DNA from 4 places in the Streptomyces sp. NPDC002403 genome. Region 4 is predicted to be linked to each of the others. Evidence: riboswitches for the same ligand, from Rfam matches in the RefSeq annotation. Region 4 holds a riboswitch; each other region holds the start of a gene.
The links. Region 4 has a riboswitch for cyclic di-AMP ahead of ACWCPY_RS01895 (NlpC/P60 family protein). Riboswitches for the same ligand answer to the same signal wherever they lie in the genome.
Positions count from the first base shown of each region.

Region 1: it holds a riboswitch for cyclic di-AMP, as region 4 does, so the genes downstream of both, ACWCPY_RS36120 (M23 family metallopeptidase) here and ACWCPY_RS01895 (NlpC/P60 family protein) in region 4, are expected to answer to the same signal.
Region 2: it holds a riboswitch for cyclic di-AMP, as region 4 does, so the genes downstream of both, ACWCPY_RS22125 (C40 family peptidase) here and ACWCPY_RS01895 (NlpC/P60 family protein) in region 4, are expected to answer to the same signal.
Region 3: it holds a riboswitch for cyclic di-AMP, as region 4 does, so the genes downstream of both, ACWCPY_RS35885 (transglycosylase family protein) here and ACWCPY_RS01895 (NlpC/P60 family protein) in region 4, are expected to answer to the same signal.

Region 1 is NZ_JBSFBQ010000056.1:23,016-30,186, forward strand. Features, by position in the region: gene ACWCPY_RS36100 (DUF5998 family protein) at 1-173, opposite strand, end outside; gene ACWCPY_RS36105 (bifunctional acetate--CoA ligase family protein/GNAT family N-acetyltransferase) at 259-3,126, opposite strand; gene ACWCPY_RS36110 (HPr family phosphocarrier protein) at 3,299-3,580, shown strand; gene ACWCPY_RS36115 (GntR family transcriptional regulator) at 3,767-4,471, opposite strand; gene ACWCPY_RS36120 (M23 family metallopeptidase) at 4,694-5,497, opposite strand; cyclic di-AMP (ydaO/yuaA leader) riboswitch at 5,511-5,677, opposite strand; gene ACWCPY_RS36125 (M16 family metallopeptidase) at 5,955-7,171, opposite strand, start outside.
Region 2 is NZ_JBSFBQ010000020.1:2,995-10,165, reverse strand. Features, by position in the region: gene ACWCPY_RS22135 (ATP-dependent Clp protease proteolytic subunit) at 177-812, shown strand; gene ACWCPY_RS22130 (hypothetical protein) at 821-1,129, shown strand; cyclic di-AMP (ydaO/yuaA leader) riboswitch at 1,544-1,709, shown strand; gene ACWCPY_RS22125 (C40 family peptidase) at 1,713-2,186, shown strand; gene ACWCPY_RS22120 (ATP-binding protein) at 2,327-2,758, opposite strand; gene ACWCPY_RS22115 (helix-turn-helix domain-containing protein) at 2,963-3,823, shown strand; gene ACWCPY_RS22110 (DUF397 domain-containing protein) at 3,851-4,057, shown strand; gene ACWCPY_RS22105 (8-amino-7-oxononanoate synthase) at 4,050-5,192, opposite strand; gene bioB (biotin synthase BioB) at 5,335-6,501, shown strand; gene ACWCPY_RS22095 (adenosylmethionine--8-amino-7-oxononanoate transaminase) at 6,494-7,171, shown strand, end outside.
Region 3 is NZ_JBSFBQ010000055.1:18,790-25,960, reverse strand. Features, by position in the region: gene ACWCPY_RS35895 (FtsB family cell division protein) at 1-166, opposite strand, end outside; gene eno (phosphopyruvate hydratase) at 264-1,544, opposite strand; gene ACWCPY_RS35885 (transglycosylase family protein) at 1,831-2,589, opposite strand; cyclic di-AMP (ydaO/yuaA leader) riboswitch at 2,593-2,764, opposite strand; gene ACWCPY_RS35880 (transglycosylase family protein) at 3,065-3,997, opposite strand; gene ACWCPY_RS35875 (cytochrome P450 family protein) at 4,103-5,416, opposite strand; gene ACWCPY_RS35870 (nucleoside triphosphate pyrophosphohydrolase) at 5,466-6,428, opposite strand; gene ACWCPY_RS35865 (SurA N-terminal domain-containing protein) at 6,506-7,150, opposite strand.
Region 4 is NZ_JBSFBQ010000001.1:388,605-395,775, reverse strand. Features, by position in the region: gene pcrA (DNA helicase PcrA) at 1-1,085, opposite strand, end outside; cyclic di-AMP (ydaO/yuaA leader) riboswitch at 1,333-1,498, shown strand; gene ACWCPY_RS01895 (NlpC/P60 family protein) at 1,506-2,642, shown strand; gene ACWCPY_RS01890 (hypothetical protein) at 2,698-3,051, opposite strand; gene ACWCPY_RS01885 (NlpC/P60 family protein) at 3,366-4,427, shown strand; gene ACWCPY_RS01880 (GNAT family N-acetyltransferase) at 4,504-5,265, shown strand; gene ACWCPY_RS01875 (LuxR C-terminal-related transcriptional regulator) at 5,328-6,023, opposite strand; gene ACWCPY_RS01870 (PspC domain-containing protein) at 6,007-7,171, opposite strand, start outside.

The sequences.
Region 1 (7,171 bases), on a different contig from region 4:
ACATGGCGGCGCACCTCGTTGGAGTCGAACGTGGTCTCCTGGTGCACCAGGTACGAAGCGACCGGCTCACCGCCCACAGCGGCCTCCACCGCCTCGGCCACGAGGGCCGGGTAGTAGCCGCTGCGCTCGATCGCCGCGCGCAGCCCCTGGGTCGTCGTACCGGTCTTTGCCATGAGGACCATCCTACGGGGGCCGGATGACTGCCGGGGACGTTGTGCGGCAGGGCGGAGGGGGCCCTGGGACGTGACGGCGCCCCGGTCAGTAGTTGGGCAGGCGGCGGGGGCCGAGATCGGTGCGGGGCGGGGGCGGCGAGAGGCGGACGCTCGCGCCGAGCACGGTCAGCCCCTGGGTGGCGACCACCACGGGCTCCAGGGCGACGGACACCACCTCGGGGTGGTCGTCGACCAGCCGGGAGACCCGTAGCAGCAGCTCTTCGAGGGCCGCGGTGTCCACGGGCGCCGCGCCTCGCCAGCCGAACAGCACCGGGGCCGCCCGGATGGACCGGATCAGCTCGGCGGCGTCGCGGTCGGTGGCCGGGACGAGGCGGTGGGCGGTGTCGCCGAGGAGTTCGGAGGGCGCTCCCGCGAGCCCGAAGGACAGGACGGCGCCCGCCGCCGGGTCGATCGTGGCCCGTACGACGGTGTCGACGCCGCGCGGGGCCATGGCCTGGACGACGGGCCTGAGCTCGGCCGGCTTGCCGAGCAGGTCGGTCAGTTCGCCGTACGCCCGGCGCAACGCGGCCTCGTTGGCGAGGTCGAGCCGGACACCGCCGAGATCGGCCCGGTGGCGCAGGTGGGGCGCGGTGGTCTTGAGCGCCACGGGGTAGCCGAGCAGAGCCGCTGCGGCGACTGCGGTGTCCGGGTCGGGCGCCGGGAGCGTCGGCCGTACGGTGATGCCGTAGCGGCCCAGGAGTTCGCGTGCCTCCTCGTGGGCGAGCGGCCGGCCCCGCGGGTCGGGGTCGGGGCCGAGGAGGGTGTCGATGAGCTCGGCGGCGCCCGTTTCGTCGATGGTGTCGTCGAGGAACTCGGGTACCTTGCCGGGCGCGGCGGCCTGGCGTCGCCACTGGGCGTACCGCACCGCTTCGGCCAGGGCACGCACCGCCCGTTCGGCGGCGGGGTAGGCGGGGATCCGGCCGAGGCGGGTGCCGGGGGCACCGGTGAGGGGGGCGGCTGGGCCGGGGTCGGGGTCGGGCGGGGTGGTGGCTCCGGTACGCGCTTCCGGGGCGGGCGGAGCCGCAGGGCGCGGCTGCGCGACCGTGCTGGTGGCCGCGGCGAGGGCCTCCGCCAGCCCGCCGATCTCGACGTGGACGACGGCGACCGGCTTGGCCGGCCCCGCGGCGGCGGCCGTGTGCAGCGCGGCCGCGAGCACCTCTCCGTCACCCGCCTCCGCCTCGCCGTCCTCGCCGACCCACGGGATGGCCGTCACGACCACCGAGTCGCAACTGTCGTCGGCGAGGGCCTCGGCCAGGGCGGTCCGGAAGTCCTGCGGGGTGGCGGCGGTGGTGAGGTCCAGGGGCGGGCGCGGGCGCAGTCCCTCGGCGAGGCAGGCGTCGTACGTGAGGAGGCCGAGCGATTCGGAGTTGCCGAGGATCGCGACCCGGGGGCCTGCCGGCAGCGGCTGGTCGGCGAGTAGGAGGCCCGCGTCGACCATCTCCGTCACCGTGTCGACCCGGATCACGCCGGCCTGGCGCATGAGCGCCGAGACCGTCGCGTCCGGGATACGGCTGATCGGCACCGCGTGGCCGGGCGGGGTGGAGCCGCTGTGCCGGGCGCCCTTCACCACGACGACCGGCTTGACCGCCGCGGTGCGCCGCGCGAGGCGGGTGAACTTGCGGGGGTTGCCGAGCGATTCGAGGTAGAGCAGGGCGACGTCGGTGTCGGGGTCCTCGTACCAGTACTGGAGGAAGTCGTTGCCGGAGATGTCGGCGCGGTTGCCCGCGGAGATGAAGGTGGACAGGCCCGCGCCGCGACGGTAGAGCCCGGAGAGCAGCGCGATGCCGATCGCGCCGGACTGGGTGAAGAGGCCGATGCGGCCCGGGGCGGGCGGCTCGGGGGCGAGCGAGGCGTTCAGCCGAACCGTTTCGGCGTTGTTGATCAGGCCGAAGGCGTTCGGGCCGATGATCCGCATTCCGTACGAGCGGGCCTGCCGGACCAGTTCGCGCTGCCGGTCGCGGCCCTCGGCGCCCCATTCGGCGTATCCGGCGGAGAGGACGACCAGGCCCTGGACGCCGTGTTCGCCGCAGTCCGCGACGGCCTCCGGTACCCGGTCGGCGGGGACGGCGACGACCGCGAGGTCGACCGGTTCGCCGATCTCGCCGATCGAGCGGTGGGCGGGCACGCCGTCGACCGTGGCCAGGCCGGCGTCGAAGGCGCGGTTCACGGCGTACGTACGGCCGGTGAAGCCGGCGCCGAGGAGGTTGCGCAGGACCGTGCGGCCGACGCCGCCGGGGGTCCGGCCGGCCCCGATGACGGCGACGGAGCCGGGCGCCAGCAGGCGTTGCACGGACCGCGCCTCCGCCCGCTGCTCACGACCGCGCTGGACGGCGAGGGACTCGGCGGTCGGTTCGAGGTCCAGGGTGAGATGGACGGAGCCGTCCTCGAAGCTGCGCTGCTGGGTGTATCCGGCGTCCCGGAACACCTTGATCATCTTGGTGTTGGCGGGCAGCACCTCGGCGGCGAAGCGGCGGATCCCGCGCTCGCGGGCGACGGCCGCGATGTGTTCGAGGAGCGCGGAGGCGACGCCGCGGCCCTGGTGCGCGTCCTGGACGAGGAAGGCCACCTCGGCCTCGTCGGCGGGTGCCGAGGCGGGCCTGCCGCGCTCGTCGATCCGGTCGTAGCGGACGGTCGCGATGAACTCGCCGCCGACCGTGACGGCGAGCCCCACCCGGTCGACGTAGTCGTGGTGGGTGAAGCGGTGCACGTCCCGGTCGGACAGCCGGGGGTACGGGGCGAAGAACCGGTAGTACTTCGACTCGTCGGAGACCTGCTCGTAGAAGCTGACCAGCCGCTCGGCGTCGTCCGCGGTGATGGGCCTGATGCGCGCGGTACCTCCGTCGCGGAGCACCACGTCCGCTTCCCAGTGGTCGGGATAAGCATGATGCGGACTCTGCTCCTGCGCGGGCTGCATGGGCAAAGACTACGGCTCGGCCAGCGGTCGCGTAGGGATCGGGGCCGGGGCAGTCTGGGAGGGCCGATCGGCGGTACCCCGGGCATCGCGGGCGTTCCCGGGGTCGGGCGGAGCACTGCGCACCGCGTGAGAGACTGGTCTAGACAACTGTTGATTCGTGAAGGGCAGAACCATGGCTGAGCGCCGCGTCAACGTCGGTTGGGCCGAGGGCCTGCACGCCCGCCCCGCTTCCATATTCGTCCGTGCCGCCACGGCCTCCGGCGTCCCCGTGACGATCTCCAAGGCCGACGGCAACCCGGTGAACGCCGCCTCCATGCTCGCGGTCCTCGGCCTCGGCGCCCAGGGTGGCGAGGAGATCGTGCTCGCCTCCGAGGCCGCCGACTCCGAGGCCGCCCTGGACCGTCTGGCGAAGCTGGTCGCCGAGGGGCTCGAGGAGCTCCCGGAGACCGTCTGAAACATCCTTCCCGAGAGAGCCGCGGCACCCTGAACCGGAGCTGCGGCTCTTTCTTTTTCCGGAACCGACCTCCCGGACGACATGCGGAATTCCGGCACGCAGGCAAGCGAAATCACTGCGCGCCGATGCGGGGCGAGGCGGAATAGCGCCCCACGAAATCACATCTCTTTGTATACGGGGAAATCGTTAATTCCGGATTCCCGCGGTGTTTACGGGGTGTTGCGAGCTCCTCACCCGGCCGGTCCGGGGAACGGCGGGCGGCCGGTCGGTGCGGCGCAGGCGGTGCGCGGCCGCGGCCCGCTCCGCGTGATGGGCGGCCAGCGTCCTGGCCCGCTCCGCGTCGCCGCGTGCCACCGCGTCCACGATGGCCCCGTGCTCGGCCCAGGAATCCACCGGGCGGGCCGGCCGGTCGACCGCGTACATCCACGCGGTCTTGTGCCGCAGCTGGGTGAGCAGCGCGATCAGACCGGGGCTGCCGGAGGCCTGCGCCAGCGTCTCGTGGAACCAGTCGCCCAGTGAGCGCAGGTCCTCGCTCTCGCCCCGCCTGGCCCGGTCCTGGCCGAGCCGCACGAGGCCGCGCAGCACCTTGAGGTGGGCCTCGGTGCGGCGTTGCGCGGCCCGTGCGGCACCCAGCGGCTCCAGCAGCGTCCGGACCTCCAGGAGGTCGGCCACCTCCAGCTCGGTGGGCTCGGCGACGCAGGCGCCCGCGTGCCGGCGGGTGACCACGAAGCCCTCGGACTCCAGGGTGCGCAGCGCCTCCCGCACCGGGACACGGGAGACCCCGTAACGGCGGGCCAGCAGCTCCTCCGTGAGACGACTGCCGCGTTCGAAGACACCGGAGACGATGTCGTCGCGGATTGCCGTGCATACCGAATGCGCTGGAATGCGCATGTCCGAACCTCCGCCTCAATCCCCGCGAATCGCGGCCGGCCGACGCCTGTTCCGTGACTCTATTGCAATGCGGCCGCATTTCCGATGCCGGGCGGAAATTCATGAATATCTTTTGGTCACGGGGCGGTTCGGCGGGTCGTCGCCCATGGCCGTGCGGCGGGCATGCCGAAGGCCCCGGCATGCTGCCGGGGCCTTCGACGGGGTGCTGCGACGGCGCGTCGGTCAGACGTTGACGCCGTGGGCGCGCAGATACGCGACCGGGTCCATGTCGGAGCCGTACGACGGTGTCGTCCGGGCCTCGAAGTGGAGGTGCGGCCCGGTGGAGTTGCCGGTCGAGCCGGAGAGGCCGATCCGCTGGCCCGCGCCGACGCTCTGGCCGACGGAGACGCCGATCGAGGAGAGGTGCCCGTACTGGGTGTACGTGCCGTCCGTCATCCGGAGCACGATGTTGTTGCCGTACGCGCCGCCCCAGCCGGCCTCGACGACCGTACCGGCGCCGACGGCGACCACGGAGCTGCCGGAGGCGGCGTGGAAGTCGATGCCGGAGTGGCTGCCGGAGGACCAGAGCGAGCCGCTGGACTTGTAACCGGTGGTGACGTACGAACCGGCGACCGGGATCTGGAAGGCGCCCAGCCGGGTGCGCTCGGCGGACCGGGCGGCGCGCGCCTTCTCGGCGCGGGCCTCGGCGGCGCGCTCGGCGTCCGCCTTGGCCTTCGCTTCGGCCTTCTTCTTGGCCTCGGCCTTCCGCTGGGCCTCCGCCTTCGCCTTCGCCGCCGCGTCGGCCTGGTGCTGCTGCGCGTCGGCCTGGGCGTCGATCCGGTCGGCAAGGGTCTTGTCGATGGCGATGACCTGGCCGAGGCCGGTGTCGCTCACGGAGGGGGTCCCGGAGTCCGCGGCGAGGGCGGGAGCGGCCAGGCCGCCGATGACGCCGGTGGTGGCCAGAGCCGCGACACCGACCGCCTTCGCGCTCGTGCGCGTCAGTCGGCTCGGGGCACGGTGCTTCCCGGTGGCACGGGTGAACGCCATGGAGTGGCTGATCCTTTCCTTCCTTCTCGCCTACCGGGTTAGCTGACGGGTTCGGAGCAGGAAGGTCTCCTACGGACGCCCCGACCCCATCCGGGCTCAGGCATCCGATTCACCCCAGGGACTGCGTGGGTCCCCGGCTCCCCAGGCTCGCGCCTGACGGGGACTCGGCGATGGCTGCCCGGTACGTCGCGGATGCGGCATACGAGTGACGGACAGCCGAGCCGACGCTAAGCGGGGCCACTTTCATTCACCAAACGGACAGGGCGTTTTGTAGCGCATCCCACAGGGCAGACAGGCAACCTCCGTGTCAGAACGGACAAAAGGGAAGGTCTCGGCGAGATCCTGCTCGCAGAGACCTTCCCTCTGTCCCGATATGCGGCGATGTACCTGCTGTCCCGATGTCGGGCGGTGTGCGGATCGCCCCGATCGGCCGGTGCCGGTGGGACGGCGCCGGTCGTCAGCCGGTGACCACCGACACCTCTCCGATGCCCAGGGCCCGGACGGGCTCCTCGATCCGTGCCGCGTCGCCGACGAGGATCGTCACCAGCCGGTCACCCGGGAAGGCGTTGACGACGGCCGCGGTCGCCTCGACCGTGCCGGTCTCCGCGAGCCGGGCGTACAGCTGCGCCTGGTAGTCGTCGGGGAGGTGCTGCTCGACCTGGTCGGCGAGGGTGCCCGCGACGGAGGCCGCCGTCTCGAACTTCAGCGGCGCGACCCCCACGAGGTTCTGCACCGCCGTCTCGCGCTCCTCGTCGGTCAGCCCCTCGGCCGCCAGCGTCCGCAGGACCGTCCACAGATCCTTGAGCGCGGGCTCGGTGGACTCCGTGTCGACCGAGCCACTGATGGCCAGCATCGCGGCGCCGGTCGCGCCCGAGACGGAGTCCGGGGCCGACGACCGCAGCACCTGGGCGAAGGCCCGTACGCCGTAGGTGTAACCCTTCTCCTCACGCAGCACCCGGTCGAGGCGGGAGGTGAGCGTGCCGCCCAGGCAGTACGTGCCGAGCACCTGGGCCGGCCACACGCTGTCGTGCCGGTCGGCGCCGATCCGGCCGATCAGCAGCTGTGTCTGCACCGCGCCCGGACGGTCGACGATCACCACCCGGCCGGTGTCGTCGGCGGTGATCGGCGGGGCGGGACGGGGCTCGGCGGCCTCTCCCGACCAGTCGCCGAGGGTGTCGGCGAGCAGGGCGTCCAGGTCGATCCCGGTGAGGTCACCGACGACCACGGCGGTCGCCGCGGACGGCCGGACGTGGGCGTCGAAGAAGGCGCGCACGGCCGCAGCGTCGATCCGCTCCACCGTCTCCTCGGTGCCCTGGCGCGGGCGCGACATCCGCGCCGCGGCCGGGAAGAGCTCCTTGGAGAGCTGCTTGGCGGCGCGGCGGGCCGGGTTGGCCTGCTCGTGCGGGATCTCGTCGAGTCGGTTGCGCACCAGCCGCTCGACCTCGCTGTCGGCGAAGGCCGGCGCCCGCAGCGCCTCGGCGACCAGCGCGAGCGCCTTGGCCAGCCGGGAGGCCGGGACCTCCAGGGAGACCCGGACGCCGGGGTGGTCGGCGTGCGCGTCGAGGGTGGCGCCGCAGCGCTCCAGCTCGGCGGCGAACTCCTCGGCGGTGTGCTTGTCGGTGCCCTCGGACAGCGCCCGCGACATGATCGTGGCCACGCCGTCGAGGCCTTCGG
Region 2 (7,171 bases), on a different contig from region 4:
ATCCGCCCTCGGCGAACAGCCAGAACAGCCTCTGACCTGGAAATTCCACTGGAGCGCCAGGATCTTCTCCCACCACAACCGTCTGTACGTCCTGTACATTTTTTACGGAAGTCGGCGCGACCCCGTGAAGAGACCCCGCAGAGCCGTGCAGTACCCAGAGGAGAGGTATCGCCATGCTGTTCCGTCCCACCGCCCGTCATGTACTGCCCGAGTTCACCGAGCGCACGACCAACGGGACCCGAACCCTCGACCCGTACTCCAAGCTGCTGTCCGAACGGATCGTCTTCCTCGGTACCCCGGTCGACGACGCCGCGGCCGGCGACCTGATCGCGCAGTTGATGTACCTGGAGCACGATGCCCCGGACCTCCCCATTTCGCTCTACATCAACTCCCCCGGCGGCTCGTTCGGGGCCATGTCCGCGATCTACGACACGATGCAGTACCTCACGTGCGAGGTGGAGACCTACTGCCTCGGCCAGGCCGGTTCCTGCGCCTCCGCGCTGCTCGCCGCGGGCGCCCCCGGCCGACGGCACGCACTGCCCGGCGCGAGGGTCGTCGTGCGGCAGCCCGAGCTCACCGAACCGATGCGGGGCCAGCCGTCCGACCTGGAGATCGAGGCCCAGGAGCTGGAACGGGTCCGCACGATGCTCACCACACTGTTGGCCCGTCACACGGGTCGCGACACCGAGCGGATCACCGGGGACATCGAGCGCGACCTCATCCTCGACGCGGCGGGCGCCAAGGCGTACGGGCTGGTGGACCACGTCCTGGAGAACCGGAAGTCCTCACACCACCCGCGCGGCACGAGGTGAACCCGCCGATGCGGCCACCGGAGTTCCCACCGCTTCCCGCACTGACGGGCGCCGAGGGGGAGTTCATCGACCGCTACCTCGAAGTCCTCGACCAGGTCGGCCGGATCAATCCGGCCCGCGGCAGCGACACCTACGGCGCCCTGCGCGCAGCTCAGGCGCTGGTATCGCACGTGGCCGCGCTGCGGGACGCGCTCGCGTCCATGCACGAGCGCGGGGAGGCGCAGATCCACGCCACGACGCTCGCCCGGGCGCTGCGGGTACTGGACGGGGAGCGGCGGGCCGGGCGCGTCACCGTACCGCCCGCTCCCGCGAGTTGACCGGCTTCCGTGCTCCGCGCGGACGCCGGGACCGGGCCAACTCCCCCCGCCCCGGCGTCCGGCGCCCGGTGGCCGTCACCCAACTCCCGTACCCGACACGCCCGACGATCCGATCGAAATTCCTCGCTCGTTCGGCGTAGGAAGCCCCCCTCACGGGGGACCGCTCAACTTGCGTTTTCCGAGTGGACTGTGATCGAAATCCACCCTTCCACCCCAGGTACGACACCGGTCGGATTCGCCGCCGGAGCCTCGAAAAGCACCATGCCCACCCGAACGGATCAGCCGTGAGGAGCCTCACATATCCCTGTTTCTGCTCGGAAATCAGGCAGTCCGTGAGTCAAGATCCCTGGGACGACAAGCCCCCGCCACCGCGGCGGGGCGGTCCGGGCGGACGCCGAGTCCTGCCGCCGCCCGGATGACTGGTCGACAGATAGTGGATCGGCAGGAGTGGAGGACCCGAGCACAACGGGTCGGCCTGAACACCGGTCGACCCTCGGGGTGAAGCCGCCGCAAGCGGCCGGGCAACTTCGCCAGCCCGAACCCGACAGGTCATCCTTCACAGGCGGCTGACGAAGGGTTGCGCATGACTGCGCAGGTTCATGTCCCGTCTCTGCTCGTCCGGGCCGGAACGGCCTCGGTTCTGACTCTCGCCGCTGTCGGCACCACCATGTTCGCCCCGGGCGCCGCGACGGACGCCCAGGCGGCGACTCTGTCGATGAAGGCGCTCAACATCGCGGCGTCGAAGAAGGGATCGCCGTACAGGTGGGGGGCCACCGGCCCCAACCGCTTCGACTGCTCGGGGCTGACGTTCTACTCGTTCAAGAAGGCGGGCAAGAAGCTCCCCCGCACGGCCCAGCAGCAGTACAACAGGACCCGCCACATCTCGGCCTCGCACAGGAAACGCGGCGACCTGGTCTTCTTCCACTACGGCCGCAGCGTCTACCACGTGGGCATCTACGCCGGAAAGGGCAAGATCTGGCATTCGCCGAGGACCGGCGCGGTGGTCCGGCTGGAGAAGATCTGGACCAAGAGCGTCTACTACGGCCGGGTCCGCTGAGACGGTCCTGCCCGGCGGATCGGGGCCGTGTCCCCGGCCGTGCTCCGCCGGGCGGGGGGCCGGGGCGCGGCGGGTTCGGGGGCGGGGCCGGCGCGGAAGCCGGGTGACCGCGCGGTCGGGCGGTCACCGCAACGCGTCGGTCAGCTCTGCACCGGGACGCTCCACGGAAGCGCGATCCACACCGTCTTGCCACCGTCGGCGGTCGGGCTGACGGTGAGCCGTCCCCCGCACTCCTTGGCCAGGGTGCGGATGATCACCATGCCGCGCCCGTTGTCCTGTTGAACTGCGGCGGGCAGCCGCCTGGGCCAGCGGGGATGGCTGTCCGTCACTCCCAGATACAGCTGCTCCTCCCGCTCCAGCCGGAGGTCCACGGTGAAGGTGGGCGACTGCCCGAAGGTGTGCTGGACGGCGTTGGTCGCGAGCTCCGAGACGATGAGCCGGACGCTGTCGGTGAAATCGGTGTCGGCGACCGGGCCCCATTCGCCGAGCACCCGGTCCACGTAGCTGCGGGCCGCCGAGACCGAGACCGGCTCGCTCGGCAGAGTGACGCTTGCTTCCTGATGGTCTGCCATGGCGAGCCGTCCCTTTCCCACCCGGACGGACCCGCGATCGGTCCGGGTTGTGCTTCGCGCCAGATTGCCATTGATGCTGCCCCCTGGAACGGCGATCCACCAAGATATGCATATATCTGTCGCTCAATGCGGTGAACCCTGCCACACAAGACCGTATGCGGGCGGCACACTGTCCGCTCGGCAGAAGAGGGAGGGAGGCCGCGGATGCAGCACGGCCCTGCGGTTCGGCGCCGCAAGCTCGGGGAGGAGCTCCGGAGTCTGCGCCATGCGTCGGGACTGACCAGTCGGGACGCGGCGCGGATACTCGGCTGGCACCAGTCGAAGGTGAGCCGGATCGAGACCGGAGTGAGCGGGGTGCGGCCCGCCGACGTGACCCGGCTCCTGGACACGTACGGCGTGGACGACACCCGATTGCGGGACCTGCTGGCCACGTTGGCGGGCTCGGCGGGCGGTGGCGGCACCGGATGGTGGCACGCCTATCGCGGCCTGATCCCGCCCCAGTACCGCGACTTCATCAGTCTGGAGTCCCAGGCGCGGACCGCGCGCACGCTGGAGACCTCGGTGGTGCCGGGGCTGCTGCAGACCGCCGACTACGCGCGTGCGGTGACCCGGGCATCGCTGGACGGGCTGCCTTCGGGCCAGTTGGACTCGCTGGTGGAGGTGCGGCTGGCCCGGCAGGGCGTACTGCGGACCGATCCGCCGCTGCGGCTGAGCGCGGTGCTCGACGAGGCGGTGCTGCGGCGCAAGGTCGGCGGGTGCCGGGTGATGCGGGAGCAGCTGCGCCATCTGACCCGGGTCGCTCAACTGCCCCATGTGCAACTTCAGTTGTTGCCGTTCTCGGTGGGCGGATACGCCGGCCTCACCGGGCCTTTCGTTATCTTCTCATTTCCGAGCACTTCTGATCTGGATGTGGTCGTTCTCGACCATTTGACGAGTAGCCTCTATCTGGAGCGGAAAGAAGACCTTGAGGCGTACAGCTCGGCCTTCCGCACGATGCAGGCACACGCGCTGTCGCCGGAGCACTCGTTGGACCTCATCGCCGCGATCGACCGCGGCGGTCGGTGAACCCCGGAGCGCCCGAGGGAGGCCCTCATGTCGGATTGCCTCGCACAGCACGGCTTACGGTGGCGGCGCAGCAGCCGCAGCACGGGCATGAACAACTGTGTGGAGGCCGCACCGTTCGGTGACGGGCGGCTGGCGGTGCGGGACTCCAAGGATGTCTCCAGGCCACCGCTGCGGTTCTCCGCGGCGGCCTGGGCCTCGTTCGTCGGCGGTCTGCACCGGGTGCCGGTCAGCTGACCGGAGCGGTGCGCCGCACGACCGACACGGCGGTGGCGATCTGGTCCTCGGTCAGATCGGCCCGCGCCGTCAGCCTCAGCCGGGACACCCCGTCGGGCACCGACGGGGGCCGGAAGCACCCGACCGCGATTCCGGCAGTGCGGCAGTCGGCCGCCCAGCGCACCGCGGCGTCGGCCGAGGGGGCACGCACCGAGACCACGGCCGCATCGGGCCGCACGGCGGTCAGACCGGCCGCGGTCAGCCGCTCGTACAGCGCGGTGGCGACCTCGCGGGCCCGGCCGGCCCGTTCCGGCTCGCGGCGCAGCAGCCGCAGGCTCGCCAGTGCGGCGCCCGCCGCGGCCGGCGCCAGACCGGTGTCGAAGATGAATGTACGGGCCGTGTTGACGAGGTGTTCGATGACCCGGGCGGGGCCCAGGACCGCTCCGCCCTGGCTGCCCAGGGACTTGGAGAGAGTGAGCGTGGTGACGATTCCCCCGCCGCCCGAGAGACCGGCGGCGGCGAGTGCGCCCCGGCCGCCCTCCCCCAGCACGCCCAGACCGTGCGCGTCGTCGACGAGCAGTGCGGCGCCCTCCGTACGGCACACCTCGGCCAGCCGGGGCAGCGGTGCCGCGTCGCCGTCGACCGAGAAGACCGAGTCGGTGACGGCCAGCGCCCGCCCCTCGTGCGACCGCAGGGCCTTGCGTACGGCCTCGGGATCGGCATGCGGGACGACCGCGGTCGCGGCGCGCGAGAGCCGGCAACCGTCCACGATCGAGGCGTGGTTGCCCGCGTCGGAGACGATCAGCGAGCCGTGGCCGGTGAGCGCCGTGACCGCCGCGAGGTTGGCCGCGTAGCCGGACGACAGCACCAGCGCCGCCTCGAAACCACAGAATTCGGCCAGCTCGTTCTCCAGTTCGGCATGCAGCGCGGTGGAACCGGTGACAAGTCGCGATCCGGTCGCGCCCGCGCCCCAGTCGCGCGCGGCCCCGGCCGCGGCGGCGGTGATGTCGGGGTGCCGGGTCAGCCCCAGATAGTCGTTGCTCGCCAGGTCCAGAAGTACGGGGGCGGCGGGCCGGGGGCGCAGGGTACGGACGAGTCCGGCGTCGGCGCGGCGGCGCGCCTCCTCGTCGATCCAGTCGAACGGGTCCAAGGACATGAGCGGTCCCTTTTGTAGGCAGCTCACAGACCCTAACCGTGTGCGCAGCCGGGCATGGTGTGGCAATACACACACCCTTGCCGGGCTCTGTTGTCCGGTTCCTCCTTGGCTGCGGGCCGTGCCGTAGGCCAGGATCTTCGCCATGGACCTCCTGAACACGCTGGTGGACAAGGGGCTGCGGCGCGAGCTGCCGACCCGCGAAGAAGCCCTCGCCGTACTGGCGACCTCCGACGACGATCTGCTCGAAGTGGTGGCCGCGGCCGGAAAGGTGCGCCGTCAGTGGTTCGGGCGGCGCGTGAAACTGAACTATCTGGTCAACCTCAAGTCCGGCCTCTGCCCCGAGGACTGCTCCTACTGCTCGCAGCGGCTCGGCTCCAAGGCCGGGATCCTCAAGTACACCTGGCTGAAACCGGATGAGGCCTCGAAGGCCGCCGCCGCCGGGGTGGCGGGCGGGGCCAAGCGGGTCTGTCTGGTGGCGAGCGGCCGCGGCCCGACGGACCGCGATGTCGACCGGGTGTCGGAGACCATCGAGGCGATCAAGGAGCAGAACGAGGGCGTCGAGGTGTGCGCCTGCCTCGGTCTGCTGTCCGACGGACAGGCCGACCGGCTGCGCTCGGCCGGCGCCGACGCGTACAACCACAACCTCAACACGTCCGAGGGGACGTACGGGGACATCACCACCACCCACACCTACGCCGACCGGGTGGAGACCGTCCAGCAGGCGCAGGCCGCCGGGCTCTCGGCATGTTCCGGACTGATCGCCGGGATGGGCGAGAGCGACACCGACCTGGTCGATGTCGTCTTCTCGCTGCGTGAGCTGGACCCGGACTCGGTACCGGTGAACTTCCTGATCCCGTTCGAGGGAACTCCGCTGGCCAAGGAGTGGAACCTCACTCCGCAGCGCTGTCTGCGGATTCTGGCGATGGTCCGGTTCGTCTGCCCGGACGTGGAGGTACGGCTCGCGGGCGGGCGCGAGGTCCATCTGCGCTCGATGCAGCCGCTGGCCCTGCACCTGGTCAACTCGATCTTCCTGGGCGACTACCTCACCAGCGAGGGGCAGGCGGGCCAGGCGGACCTGGACATGATCGCGGACGCCGGTTTCGAGGTGGAGGGGGCGACGACGACGACGCTGCCCGCGCACCGGTCGCAGCCGGGCGGTGGATGCGGTTCGCACGACGGCGGGTGCGCCCCTTGCGGTGACGCGCCCGGGGAGGCCGCGCCCGATGCCCAGGAGGTGCCGGCCGCGCGCACGGATCTGGTGGCGGTCCGCCGTCGCGGCGCGGGAACGGATCTCGCCCCCAATGCCTGAGGCCCTCTCCCCCGCCGAGCTGCGGTCCCTGGACCGGGCGCACGTCTGGCATCCGTACGGCCCGATGCCGGGGCGTCAGGAGCCGCTGGTCGTGGAGTCCGCGTCCGGGGTGCGGCTGAAGCTGGCCGAACCGGCCCACGGGCAGAGCGAGTTGGTCGACGGCATGTCGTCCTGGTGGTCGGCGGTGCACGGCTACAACCATCCGGTGCTCAACGAGGCGGCCCGTGGTCAGCTGGACCGGATGAGCCATGTGATGTTCGGCGGGCTCACCCATGAACCCGCCGTGCGGCTGGCGACCCGGCTGGTCGAGATCACCCCCGAGCCGCTGCGCCATGTCTTCCTCTCCGACTCGGGGTCGGTCTCCGTCGAGGTCGCCGTGAAGATGTGTCTGCAGTACTGGCGCTCGGCCGGGCGGCCGGCCAAGCAGCGGCTGCTGACCTGGCGCGGCGGCTATCACGGCGACACCTGGCAGCCGATGTCGGTGTGCGACCCCGAGGGCGGCATGCACGAACTCTGGTCGGGTGTCCTGCCCCGCCAGGTCTTCGCGGACGAGCCCCCGGCCGGTTTCGACGCCGAACCGGATGCCGCGTACGTCCGGCACCTGCGGGAACTGATCGCGGAGCACGCCGACCGGCTGGCCGCGGTGATCGTGGAGCCGGTGGTACAGGGC
Region 3 (7,171 bases), on a different contig from region 4:
CCACCAGGGAGCAGACCACGAGCGCGAGGAAGGCGGCCCGGCCGGTGAGCCGTGAGCGGCGGGCCTGACGGCGGTTCTGGGACCGGTAGACGCGGGCGGCGGTCTGCTCGCCGAGCAGCCGCAGCCGGGTCGCGGTGGAGAACCGGTCCCGGTCCTTCGCGGCCATGTCCCCGCCTCCCCATTACGCACGTCCGTCCCCGCACACGGTACGGGACCGAGTGCGGGGACGGACGGAGGCCGGGGTACTTGCCCCGCCGGACCTGTCAGACCTTGAACCGCGGGAAGGCCGAACGGCCCGCGTACACCGCGGCGTCGTCGAGGATCTCCTCGATGCGCAGCAGCTGGTTGTACTTGGCGACGCGGTCCGAGCGGGCCGGGGCGCCGGTCTTGATCTGGCCGCAGTTCACGGCGACCGCGAGGTCGGCGATGGTGACGTCCTCGGTCTCGCCGGAGCGGTGGGACATCATGCACTTGAAGCCGTTGCGCTGGGCCAGCTCGACGGCGTCCAGGGTCTCGGTCAGCGAGCCGATCTGGTTGACCTTGACGAGCAGGGCGTTGGCGGAGCCCTCCTCGATACCGCGGGCCAGGCGCTCCGGGTTGGTGACGAAGAGGTCGTCGCCGACGATCTGCACCTTGGCGCCGAGCTTGTCGGTGATGACCTTCCAGCCGGCCCAGTCGTCCTCGTACAGCGGGTCCTCGATGGAGACCAGCGGGTACGCGGAGACGAGCTCCTCGTAGTACTCGGTCATCTCGGCGGCCGAGCGGGCCTTGCCCTCGAACTCGTACTTGCCGTCCTTGTAGAACTCGGACGCGGCGACGTCGAGCGCGAGCGCGATGTCCTTGCCCGGGGCGTAGCCGGCCTCCTTGATGGCCTCGATGATGAGGTCGAGGGCGGCGCGGTTCGACTCCAGGTTCGGCGCGAAGCCGCCCTCGTCGCCGAGACCGGTCGACAGGCCCTTGGTCTTCAGGACCTTCTTCAGCGTGTGGTAGACCTCGGCACCCCAGCGCAGCGCCTCGGAGAACGACTCGGCGCCGATCGGCGCGATCATGAACTCCTGGATGTCCACGTTGGAGTCGGCGTGCGAACCGCCGTTGAGGATGTTCATCATCGGAACGGGCAGCAGGTGCGCGTTCGGGCCGCCGAGGTAGCGGAACAGCGGCAGGTCCGAGGCCTCGGAGGCGGCGTGGGCGACGGCCAGCGAGACGCCGAGGATGGCGTTGGCGCCGAGCGAGCCCTTGTTCTCGGTGGCGTCCAGGTCGAACATCGCCTGGTCGATCAGGCGCTGCTCGGTGGCGTCGTAGCCGACGAGCTCCGGGCCGATCTGCTCGATCACGGCGAGGACGGCCTTCTCGACGCCCTTGCCCTGGTAGCGGTTGGGGTCACCGTCACGGAGCTCGATGGCCTCGAACGCACCCGTGGAGGCGCCGGACGGAACGGCAGCACGGCCGGTGCTGCCGTCGTCGAGGCCGACCTCGACCTCGACCGTGGGGTTTCCGCGGGAGTCGAGGATTTCCCGGGCTACGACGACGTCGATGGACGGCACGAGGCATCTCCTTCTGGGATATGACGCTGTTTGTGCAGGGTCGCTTTGGCCTTGCGCCAAGAGCCTAACCGGCCCGGCCCGCTCAGCCCGACGACCGCCCGACCCCTGGGACGAAAAAGGACCCGAGGGCACACATTGCCGGGCAAACGGTCAGAATTCTACTGACCGGTAACTACAACACTTGAACGGTCCGCCGCTCCCCCGAGCGCGGACGGCAGAACCCCGGCCCGGCGCGTACGGGGGAACGCGCGCCGGGCCGGGGTGCTCGGGGAGGAGCGAGCCGTGACTACTTCGTCAGGTGCAGCTGCTGACCCGGGTAGATCAGGTCGGCGTTCTTGACGATGTCCTTGTTCAGCTCGAACAGCTTCTGCCAGCCGCCCTCGACCTTGTGGTCGGCGGCGATCTTGCTCAGCGAGTCGCCGGAGACGACCTTGTACTCGCCGTCGCCCTTCTTGACCTTCTCGCCGGTCGGGGTGGTGACGGTCTTCTTCGACTCGGCCTGCGGGGCGGCGGAGCGGTCCGAGCGGGAGGCGGCGGGAGCCTCGGTGCGCTCGCTCTGCTTCGGCTGGGCCTGCTGCTTCGGGGCGGCCGGGGCGCTCTGCTGCTCGGAGGCGCCGGAGCTCGCGGTGGAGTTGGAGGAGGAGCCGGTGTCGACGCCCGGGTCGACGCCGTCGTTGGTCAGGTTGCCGGCGCCGGCGCAGCCCCAGGCGCCCGGGCCCTGCATGTCGAGGAGCCGCTCGGCGGTGGCGATCTGCTGGGCCTTGGTGGCCAGGTCGGCGCGGGGGGCGTACTGCGTACCGCCGGCGGCGGCCCAGCTGGACTGCGAGAACTGCAGACCGCCGTAGTAGCCGTTGCCGGTGTTGATGGACCAGTTGCCACCGGACTCGCACTGGGCGACGGCGTCCCAGGTGGCGACGGAGGCGGCGGAGGCGCCGGTCGCACCCATCAGGGGCACGGCGACAGCGGCACCGGCGACACCGGCGAGCGTGGCGATACGGACGGCCTTGGACGGGCGGCGGTGCTTGCCCTTGCTGGAAAGCAGCATGGAACTTCTCCTCACCGACGCCTACGAGGTGAGCTGTCGGGTTCGGGCCAAGTGAGTTGCCCGGTCGCACGTCCTAGCACGCGACTTCACCCCAAGCCGGTCCTGATGCGTCTCTCGACGATCGGGCCCGGCGCTTACCTGGGTCCCCCGCTCCTGCCTACGGCGCTTTACGCGTCTGTTCCCTTCGACCGACGGCAGGATTCGGCGTGACGGTCGACGGGGCCCGCGGTGCGAGCGGTTCCGACCGTAAACATACGCAACCCTCACATTCAAAGATGGACACATCGGACAATCCACCCGTACTTGCATCTGAAGAACCGTCGTTTCCGCAGGTGGGACGCGATGCGGAAGGGGCCCCCAGGCGCGACACGCCAGTTGACGCAAAGAGACCCATGTCTCACTTACGCATAAGTGGACATAGGTCCCTGAACTACCCCGATTTTCGAGGTGTTTTTAGTCGATTATCAGACTGCCTTCACTGGTCCTTCACATCGAGATCGAGGCTCTGGCCAGGGAGGATGAGGTCCGGGTCGGAGCCGACGGCACCCTTGTTGGCCTCGTAGAGCGCGGGCCAGCCACCGGGAACCTTCTGTGCGTCAGCAATCGACCAGAGGTTGTCGCCGGGGCGGACGGTGTACGTGCCGTCAGCCGTCGGCTCGGCCGTGTCGCGCGCGTCGCTGCCGCCGCGGGAGGCGTGCCGGCCCGACTCGCGGTCGCCGCCGTCCGTGCCGCGGCTCCCCTCGGCGGCCGGCGCGCCACGGTGCTTGCCGCCCACGCCACTGGACGAGCCGGGCGTGTCACGGGGGGCGCCGGGGGACGGAGTGGTCGAACCGGAGGACTTCGGGGACGGCGAGGTCTTCCCCGACGGCTTGCCGGCCCCCTGCGAGCCGTCCGAGCCGCCCGTACCGTCCGAGGGGCTCGTGGACGGCGTGGCGTCGTCGGACGGGTCCGCCGACGCCCCGTCAGCCGGCTTCGCGCTCCCGGCCGGGTCCTCGGCGGGGACGGAGCCCGGGTCGACCCCCGGCAGCACCCCGTCCACCGCGAGGCCGGAGATGACCGCACAGCTGGGCCATGCCTTCGGCCCCCGGTCCTCCAGAACCTTCTCGGCCACCTCTATCTGCTGCGCCCGGCTGGCGAGGTCGGCGCGCTCCGCGTACGCCTCACCGCCGTACGCCTTCCAGATCTCCGGCGAGAACTGCAGGCCGCCGTAGTAGCCGTTCCTGTAGTCGGCGCTCCACGCACCGCCGCTCTCGCACTCGGCCACCCGGTCCCAGGTCGTCGCGTCGGCCGCGTGCGCACCGGCCGCGCCGAGCAGCGGGATGGCGATGGCCGATCCGGTCACGCCCGCGGCGACGACGATGGCGGGTGCCTGACGGGGGCGACGGTGTCTGCCGTTCGCGGAGCCCATGGGGTTGCCTTCCGTGTGACTGACGTGTGACTGGTGAGTCGAACGGTGAACCTAGCGGGACTCGAACGCGCGTCACAAGTCGATGCAGCGCAGATCACGCGAAAGTCACAGAGTTGACGGGATGTCACTTCCGGCATGCGCGGCCCCCGGCGTGAACTCCACCGGAAGCGTGCGAAGTCCACGCATGATGAGCCCGCCACGCCACCGCAAATCGGCAGGTTCCACCGCAAGCCGCAGGTCCGGAAGGCGGGTCAGGAGCGTGGCGAGCGCGGTCTGTCCCTCCAGCCGGGCGAGCGGCGCGCCCAGGCAGTAGTGGATCCCGTGCCCGTATCCGAGGTGCTGATTGTCACGCCGCGCGAGGTCGAGCGTGTCGGGGTCCTCGAAGCGCTCCGGGTCGCGGTCGGCCGCGGCGAGCACCACGAGCACGGGGTCCCCGGCCGCGATGTCCTGCCCGCCGAGCGCCAGCGGCTCCGTGGCGAACCGCCAGGTGGCCAGCTCCACCGGACCGTCGTACCGCAGCAGCTCCTCGATCCCGGTCTCCAGCAGCCCGCTCTCCCCCGCGTCCAGGGAGAGCTGGAGCCGCCGGCGCTGCCCGGGGTTGCGCAGCAGGGCGTAGACCCCGTTGCCGATGAGGTTGACCGTGGTCTCGAATCCGGCGAAGAGCAGGATGAAGGCCATGGCCGCGGCCTCGTTCTCGGTGAGGTGCTCGCCGTGGTCGCTGGCCCGGATCAGCCCGGAGATCAGGTCGTCCCCGGGGTTCTCCCGCTTGCGGTGGATGAGTTCGGCGAGGTAGCCGCGCATCTTCTTCACCGACCGGGCCACCCCGCCGCGCGGGCCGCCGCCGTGGCGGATCATCATGCCCGCCCAGTCCCGGAAGTCGTCCTGGTCCTCGGGCGGGACGCCGAGCAGATCACAGATCGCGTAGATGGGGAGCGGGAAGGCGAAGTCGTGGATGAGGTCCGCCTTGCCCTCCGCGACGAAGCGGTCGATGAGGCGGTCCGTCAGTTCCTGTACGCGCGGTGCGAACTCGGCGACCCGGCGCGGGGTGAACGCCTTGGAGACGAGGCGGCGCAGCCGGGTGTGGTCCGGCGGGTCGATGTTCAGCAGATGCGTCATCAGCTCCGCCTTGCGCTCCCCCGGAATGCCCGTCTTCCCCCTGGCGTGCGCCGGCTCGGCGTGGTGCGCCGGGTTCTTGGAGAGCCGGGAGTCGGCGAGCGCCTGCCGCGCGTCCGCGTACCGGGTCACCAGCCAGGCCTCGACGCCGCTGGGCAGCGCGGTCCGGTGCACGGGGCTGTGCTCGCGCAGCCAGGCGTACGCCGGGTACGGGTCGGTGGCGAACTCCCAGGTGAAGAGTTCGGGTGCGCCGGCGGGGCAGGCGGCGGGCTGATCGGCGGGGCGGTCGGCGGGGCTGTGGTTCACCCCCCGACGTTATCGGCTGCCCCCGAAGGCCCTCCGGCGCCCTGCGGCGCTAGGCGTTGTCCTCCGCCGCTCTGATGGCGTCCCGGTAGGCGCGGCCCGCGGCCCGCAGCGCGGCTTCGGGGTCGATGCCGTCCTGCTCGGCGCGTACGGCGAGGGCGAGGAGCTCGTAGCCGATGCCGTCGCCGGTGGGGAGCGGCACGTCGAGCCCCGCGGTACGGACCCGGCCGGCCAGCTTCGCCGCCAGCGCCAGGCCGGGCTGGCCGAGCGGGACTCCGTCGGTGACCGAGTCGCGCTGCTTCTCGATGGCCTTGGTGCGCAGCCAGTGCGCGTGGACGTCCTCCGGGGTCTCGGCGCTCTCGTCGCCGAAGACGTGCGGGTGGCGGTGGATCAGCTTCTCGACGAGGGTGGCGGCCACGTCGTCCACGGAGAACGGCTCCTGCTCGTCCTCCTCGGCGATCCTGGCGTGGAAGACGACCTGGAGGAGTACGTCACCGAGCTCCTCGCGCAGTTCGTCGCGGTCGCCGTCCTCGATCGCCTCGACGAGCTCGTACGCCTCCTCGATGGCGTACTTGGCGAGGCCCTTGTGGGTCTTCTGCGAGGTCCACGGGCATTCGATCCTGATCCGGTCCATGATCTGGACCAGATCGAGGAGCCGGGCGCCCGGCAGGTCGTACGAACCGGGCAGCAGCTCCAGGTCCGGCATCCGCACCCGGCCCGAACCGGCGAGCCCCGCCAGACCGTCGGTCAGCGCCCGGTCGCCCTCGCCGCCCACGAGGACGACGACGGACCGGCCGCCCGCACAGGCGTCGACGAGCTCCTGCGCGGTGGGCGCGGAGTGCTCGACGGTGACGCCCGCCTCACGGAGATACGGCAGCTGCGGGTGGTCCGGCTCGGCGCAGAGCACCCGGTCGGCGGCGTGCAACGCCTGCCATGCGGGCCAGGACAGGAGTCCGGGCGCGACACGGTGGCTGGCGGTGAGCAGAACGATACGGCCGGGGTCTTCAGCGTTCACCGTTCGAATCTACCCCGGTCGTTCCCGCCGCCCGTGCCGCGGCCGGTCAGGCCCCGGCCTGATCCGGACGGGAGACCCTAGGTGTTCGCGCCGGCCGGCTTGGTGACCCGGTTGATCCAGGGGGCCTTGTAGTCGGCGAGCTGGGTCTGCTTGTCGTCCCAGGCGCCGTAGCGCGGATTGACGTCGACGCGCAGTGCCTTCGACGCCTTGCTGAGCGCCTCGCCGACGGCCTGCTGACCGGCGGGCTGCTGCAGGTCGGCGCCGAGCGCCTGGGCCAGCTTCGTCAGCTGGACCTGCTCGCGCAGGACGGCATTGATCTGGTCGGGGGCCACCCAGCTCTGCTGGAGCATCGCCGTCCGCAGCCCCGCCTCCCCGCCGGTCTGCGCCGCCGCGGCCTTGCGCATCTGCTGAATCTCGCTGCGGCTGACGCTCACGCCCGCGTCCCGCGCGGCCCGGTCCACGACCCGGTCGAAGATCATGCTGTGCAGCTTGGCGCGGCTGAGCTGCCCGGATTTGTCGATGAGCTGGGAGGCGTCCCTCGAATCGCTCTGGGCCTCGCGTACGGACGCCACCTGGCTCTGCAGTGCGGAGACCTCGATCCGGTCCCCGCCGACGACGGCCGCGGCGCCCGGGTGGGCCTCGCTGCCGCAGGCGGTCAGGAGTGGGGCGCCGGCGAGCAGGGCGGCGGAGACGGTGAGCGCGGTGCGACGGCGGCGGTGCAAAGGAACCTCCCGGGGAGACTT
Region 4 (7,171 bases):
GCGTTGGCGGCGGAGAGGATCGTCTGTGTGGAGCGGTAGTTCTGCTCCAGGAGGATCGTCGTCGCGTTCGGGTAGTCCTCCTCGAACTGGAGGATGTTGCGGATGGTCGCGCCGCGGAAGGCGTAGATCGACTGGTCCGCGTCACCCACGACGCACAGCTCCGCCGGGGCGTCGCCCTCGCCCGCCGGGCCGACCAGCTCGCGCACGAGGGTGTACTGGGCGTGGTTGGTGTCCTGGTACTCGTCGACCAGGACGTGGCGGAAGCGGCGGCGGTAGTGCTCGGCGACGTCCGGGAACGCCTGGAGCAGGTGGACCGTCGTCATGATGATGTCGTCGAAGTCCAGCGCGTTGGCCTCGCGCAGCCGGGACTGGTACATCGCGTAGGCCTGGGCGAGGGTCTTCTCGAAGCCGTCCGCGGCCTGGCCTGCGAAGGTCTCCTCGTCGATCAGTTCGTTCTTCAGGTTGGAGACCTTGGCCGTGAACGACTTCGGCGGGAAGCGCTTCGGGTCGAGGTCGAGATCGCGGCAGACCAGGGCCATCAGCCGCTTGGAGTCGGCGGCGTCGTAGATCGAGAACGACGAGGTGAACCCGAGCCGCTTCGACTCGCGGCGCAGGATGCGTACGCACGCGCTGTGGAAGGTCATGACCCACATCGCGTTGGCGCGCGGTCCGACGAGCTGCTCGACGCGCTCCTTCATCTCGCCCGCGGCCTTGTTGGTGAAGGTGATCGCCAGGATCTGGCCGGGGTGCACCCCGCGCTCCGCGAGGAGGTGGGCGATCCGGTGGGTCAGCACCCGGGTCTTGCCCGAGCCGGCCCCGGCGACGATGAGCAGCGGGGAGCCCGCGTGGACGACGGCGGCGCGCTGCTCGGTGTTCAGCCCGTCGAGGAGCGCCGCGGCGTCGATGACGGGGCGGTGCCCGCCGTCGCGGTAGTAGGCGTCCCTGGGCGGCGGGGGCCCGTCGAACACGCCCGCGAAGAGGTCCTCCGGCACCGCTTCGGGTGCGGAGTCCTCGGGGGGCGGCGGGGGCTCTTCCTCCGAGTGCTGGAGGCCGGCCAGGAAGCTGTCGTCAAAGAGGCTGCTCATCGCTAGTCGAGTCTAGGCCGCCCCACCGACAGCCGGAGGCCGCATGGCGAACCGCACACCGCGACGGACACCCGGCGCAGGTGCGCGCCCACAGCCCGTGAGGGATTCCGGGCCTCCACCACCCCGTTCCGGCAAGGTCACGAAAATGTATCGGGCATATCGAACATCAACCTTCACAGCAGCACCACGGGTTGGCTAGCGTGCTCGACCGGGCGGCCCGTACCCCCTTGAGGCGAACCACGCCGAGCGGGCGCCTCCGCCGAATCCGGGCTGCCCCCACGGGAGTTCGGAACCGGGGACCCATACGCAGTACCGGGGTGAATCGGTCCTTATCCCCCACTCGGACCGTAGGGCAGCCTTCCGTTCCGCCCGAACCCGACAGCTAACCCGGTAGGCGGTCCACGGAAGGAGATGCCGGCCTTGGCATCCCATCGCAAGCCGCGCACCCGGGTGCGCACCACCGCACCGGCCGTCGGTCTCACCACCGCGGCGCTGGCGTCCGTGACCCTGCTCTCCACGCAGAGCGCCATGGCCGCACCCGATCCGAAACCCGGCATCGAGGACGTGCAGAAGAAGGTCGACGACCTCTACCGGCAGGCGGGCACCGCGACCCAGCAGTACAACCGGGCGAAGGAGGCCTCCGCCGCCCAGCGCGCCGAGGTCGACGCCCTGCTGGACGATGTCGCGAAGCGCGCCGACAAGCTCAACGAGGCGCGCAGGACGCTCGGCACCTACGCGGCCGCGCAGTACCGCAGCGGTTCGCTCACACCGAGCGCCACGTTCTTCCTGGCCGACGACCCGCAGTCGTACTTCGACCAGAACCAGCTGATGGACCGGATGACCAGCCGGCAGCAGCAGGCGATCACGGACTTCCGTACGCAGCAGGCCAAGACGGCGAAGAAGCGCGCCGAAGCGGTGCGGAGCCTGGAGACGCTGACGACGACGCAGGCCACGCTGCGCACCAGCAAGCAGAACGTCCAGGCGAAGCTGGGCGAGGCGCGCGCACTGCTGTCGAAGCTCACCGCCGAGGAGAAGGCACGGCTCGCGGAGATCGAGCGCAAGAAGGAGGCGGAGGCGAAGCGCAAGGCCCAGGAGCTGGCGAAGCAGCAGGCCGCCGCGAAGGCCGAGGCCGACCGCAAGGCCGACGAGGCCGCGAAGGGGTCCGGCGGCGGCACGGGGACGGGCACCGGGTCCGGCAGCAGCGCCACCACCAAGGCGGAGAAGGTCCTCGCCTTCGCCAGGGCCCAGATCGGCAAGCCGTACGTCTGGGGCGCGACGGGCCCGGCGTCGTACGACTGCTCCGGACTCACCCAGGCCGCGTGGAAGGCGGCGGGGGTCGACATCCCGCGCACCACATGGGACCAGGTCGAGATCGGCACCCGGGTCGCCACGGCGGACCTGCGGCCGGGGGACCTGGTCTTCTTCTACGACGACATCAGCCACGTCGGCATCTACAAGGGCGACGGGATGATGATCCACGCGCCGAAGCCCGGGGCGAACGTGCGCGAGGAGTCGATCTACTACATGCCGATCCACGGCAGCGTGCGGCCCGCTTAGCAGGCCTCCACGCGTCGCGCCGCCCCGGTGCCGGGGCGGCGCGACGCGGGCGGGATCAGGTCCAGAGCGTGGCGATGAAGATGTTGAGCATCGTCAGTCCGCCCACCGCCGCGAAGGCACCCTTGTCGGCCGTCTCCTCGTCCCGCTTGATGTAGACGAGCGCGAGGACGACGACCAGGACCAGCAGCTTGACGCCGATCTTGATGTTGTTCACGTGGTTGCCGTCGGCCTCGTTCAGCCCGACCAGCGCGACGCCGGTGACCAGCATGGTCAGCGCGCCGTGCAGCATCGCCGGGACGAACCGGGCCGTGCCCGCGCCCATCGCCTTCATCTGGGTCAGGAAACCGCCCAGCAGGGAGGCGATGCCGATGATGTGCAGGGCGACGAAGACATGAATGAGTACGTCCATGAGGCCGCAGCCTAGCCCCGGCCATATCACCGCTCGGCAGGCAGGTACACCTTCCTGACCACTTCACTCGCGCCTGTACCAATTGCCTTACTCTGGTGTAATTTTTCCGATCACTCGACGACATTGCCACGCCAAATTCAGACAATAAGCGTCATTACGACTCCTGCCCGTGCCCCGGGTTTAGCGTCCCTAGGCAGGCGACCGGCTCCACCGCCGTTCCGTACGCGGACGGTGCAGCGGTCGCCCCGCCGAGAGTTGTGGCGGGCCCGCCGGTATCCCCCGACGGGCAGTCGTCAGGAAGGACGCACGCCCTCGTGGCAGCGCATCGAAAACCCAAGCAGCGCCCGTACACCGGCCCTGCTGCCCGCACCGCGGCGACCCTCGCCCTCACCGGGGCCGCCACCGCCGCAGTGATGCCCGGCCCGGCGCACGCCGACCCGCAGCGCACCCCCGCCCAGGTCAAGGCCGAGGTGGACCGGCTGTACCACGACGCGGAGGTCGCCACCGAGCAGTACAACGGCGCGAAGGAGAAGGCGTCCGCCGCCGAGGACGCCCTCGACGACCTGCGCGACGAGGCCGCCCGCAGGACCGAGCGCCTCAACGCCTCGCGCGACGCACTGGGTTCGTTCGCCGCCGCGCAGTACCGCACCGGCGGCCTCGACACGTCCGTACAGCTGGCGCTCTCCTCCGACCCGGACCAGTACCTGGAGCGGGCGTCGTACGTGGACCGGATCGGCGACCGCCAGGCCGCCGCGCTCAACAAGGTCCGGCGGCAGGTCGCCCGGATCGCCACGCTGCGCGCGCAGGCCAAGGGAGAGCTGGCCGCACTGGCCGCCCGCCGGGCCGAGCTGAAGAAGCACAAGGCGACGATCACGACCAAGCTCGCCGACGCGCAGCGACTCCTCGACCGGCTGAGCCCGCCCGAGCGCACCGCCTACGAGAACTCCGACCACGGATCGGCCGACGGCACGCGTCCCGCCGACCGCGCCGACCGCGCCACCGCGCGCGGCCCCGTCCGGGCGCCGAACGCCCGCGCCGCCGAGGCCGTCGCTTTCGCGTACGGGGCGCTCGGCAAGCCGTACGTCTGGGGCGCCACCGGCCCCTCCTCGTTCGACTGCTCCGGGCTCACCCAGGCCGCCTGGCGCTCCGCCGGTGTCTCGCTCCCCCGGACCACGTACACCCAGATCAACGCCGGGCGGCGTGTCTCGCGTTCCGAACTCGCCCCGGGCGACCTGGTGTTCTTCTACTCCGGCATCAGCCACGTCGGGCTCTACATCGGCAACGGGCAGATGATCCACGCCCCGCGCCCCGGAGCGCCGGTCCGGGTCGCACCGATCGACCAGATGCCCTTCGCCGGGGCCACCCGGGTGGCATAGGCTCCCCACTCCGATCCGGGTCGGCCCGTCATCGGGTCGGCCCGCCGTCGACCGACCGGCCGGAGGACGACCCCACATGCCCATGGACGCCGATGTCCAGACCCACGCCCGTACGCTCGCCCAGCGCTCCCCGGACCACCTCCGGGTCGGGCCCTTCACGGTGCGGTACAACCCCGACTGGTCGCTCAAGTACGCCAATTACGCCATACCCGACCAGGACGCCGAGCCGACCACCGAAGATCTCGACGCGCTGATCGCGGCGTTCCGCGCGCACGACCGGCTGCCCCGGCTGGAGTTCCTGCCCGGATCGGCACCCGCGGTCGAACCCGCGCTGCTCGCCGCCGGGTTCACCGTCGAGAACCGGGCCCCGATCATGGCCTGCGCACCGGGCGAGCTGCTGACGCCGGAGCCGGTGGCGGACCTCGCGATCGACGAACCGGCCACCGACGCGGAGTTCGCCGCCGCCGCGCTCGTCCAGCACCACGGATACGGCGGCACCGGCGAGCCCGAGGACGGCGTGGCGCAGTGGCTGCGCACCGCGGCCCGGGACGGCGGGGTCGCGGCCCTGGCCACGGTCGACGGCGTACCGGCCGGCGCGGGCGGCTGCTCCGTCCCGGTCGACGGCCTCACCGAGCTGGCCGGTCTCGCCGTCGCCGACGCCTACCGCCGCCGCGGCATCGGCGCCGCGCTCTCCGCCCATCTGACCGCGACCGCCTTCGGGCGCGGCTGCCGGGCGGTGTGGCTGGAGCCGGGCGACGCCGATGTGGAGCGGATCTACGCGGGCATCGGCTTCTGCAGGATCGGCGAGAAGCTGAACATCTCGCTCGAACCGGCCTGACGGGACCGTCGCCCGCCGACGGGATCGGCCCGTCGGCGGGCCCGGACCGTCGTCCGCCCGGCTCAGACCAGCCGACGGGCCGTCGCCCACCGGGTCAGCTCGTGGCGGTTGGACAGCTGGAGCTTGCGCAGCACCGCCGAGACGTGCGACTCGACGGTCTTCACCGAGATGAAGAGCTGCTTGGCGATCTCCTTGTAGGCGTAGCCGCGGGCGATCAGCCGCAGCACCTCGCGCTCGCGCTGGGTCAGCCGGTCCAGGTCCTCGTCGACCGGCGGCGCGTCCGTGGAGGCGAAGGCGTCGAGGACGAAGCCGGCCAGCCGGGGCGAGAAGACCGCGTCGCCGTCCTGGACCCGGAAGACCGAGTCGACCAGGTCGGTGCCGGTGATGGTCTTGGTGACATAGCCGCGGGCACCGCCGCGGATGACGCCGATGACGTCCTCGGCGGCGTCCGACACGGACAGCGCCAGGAACCGCACCGGGTTGTCCACGGCCCCCATCAGCGAGGCGCAGCGGCGCAGCACCTCGACGCCGCCGCCGCCGGGCAGATGCACGTCGAGGAGGACGACCTCGGGGCGGGTCGCCGTGATCACGGTGACCGCCTGGTCGACATCGGCGGCCTCGCCGACCACCTCGACGCCGGTCTCCTCGGTGCGGCCGATCTCGGCCTGGACACCGGTGCGGAACATCCGGTGGTCGTCGACGAGTACGACCCGTACCCGGCGCTCCGGGCCCCCGGCCGGCTCAGTGGTCTCCGTCATCGCTCGCCCTCTCCATCTCCAGCTCGACTTCCGTGCCCCCGCCGGGCACCGAACGCAGTCGCGCCGTACCGCCGTTGCGCTGCATCCGGCCGATGATTGATTCTCGTACGCCCATTCTGTCCCCCGGTACGGAGTCCAGGTCGAATCCCGGGCCCCGGTCGCGCACCGAGACGAAGACCGTGCGGCCCTCGACCTCCGCGTAGACCTGCACGGCGCCGCCCTCGCCACCGTACTTGGCGGCATTGACCATGGCTTCGCGTGCGGCCTGCATCTGGGCGGTCAGCTTCTCGTCCAGCGGGCAGTCGCCGACCACGACGACCTCCAGCGGGACGCCGTGCTTGTCCTCGACCTCGGCGGCGGCGCGCTTGACCGCCTCGGCGAGGGTCCCGGGCTCGTCGTCCTCGTCCTTGCCGGTGCCCTCGGGGTTGTACAGCCAGTTGCGCAGTTCCCGTTCCTGGGCGCGGGCGAGCCTGCGGACCTCGCCCACGTCGTCCGCGTTGCGCTGGATCAGGGTGAGGGTGTGCAGCACCGAGTCATGGACATGGGCGGCCACCTCGGCCCGTTCCTGGGCCCGGATGCGCATCAGGCGTTCCTCGGAGAGGTCCTGGGTCATGCGGACGAGGTAGGGGCCGGCCAGCAGCGCGATGCCGGTGAGGACGGCGATGGCGGCGGTCATGACGTTGCCGAGCTGGGCCGCGGAACCGCGTACCACCATGAAGACGGCCAGGCCCAGGCCGACCAGGGCGACCCCGGCGAGCCCCCGGGCCAGATGCAGGACCCGGCGGCGGCTGCCGACCTCCATCCAGCGGGCGCGCCGGGCGTTGTCCGCCTGCCGCCACACCAGTACGGAACCGGCGCCGATCAGCAGCGTGGGCCAGATGTAGCGGTTGGCCCCGCTGCCCATGTCGACGTTGCCGACGAAGATCATGGCGCCGAAGAGCAGCGCGATCAGGGCGAAGACCTGGCCCTTGTCGGGCTTGCGGAGCCGGCGGCTGCCGTCCGGGGCGGTCTCGAAGACCGAGCGCGGTGCCTCGACGCCTCCGACGCCGAGCGGGACGACGATCCAGAACACGGCGTAGAGCAGTGCGCCGAGGCCGTCCGCGAAGAACAGGCCGAGGAAGACGAACCGCACCCACACGACGGGCAGC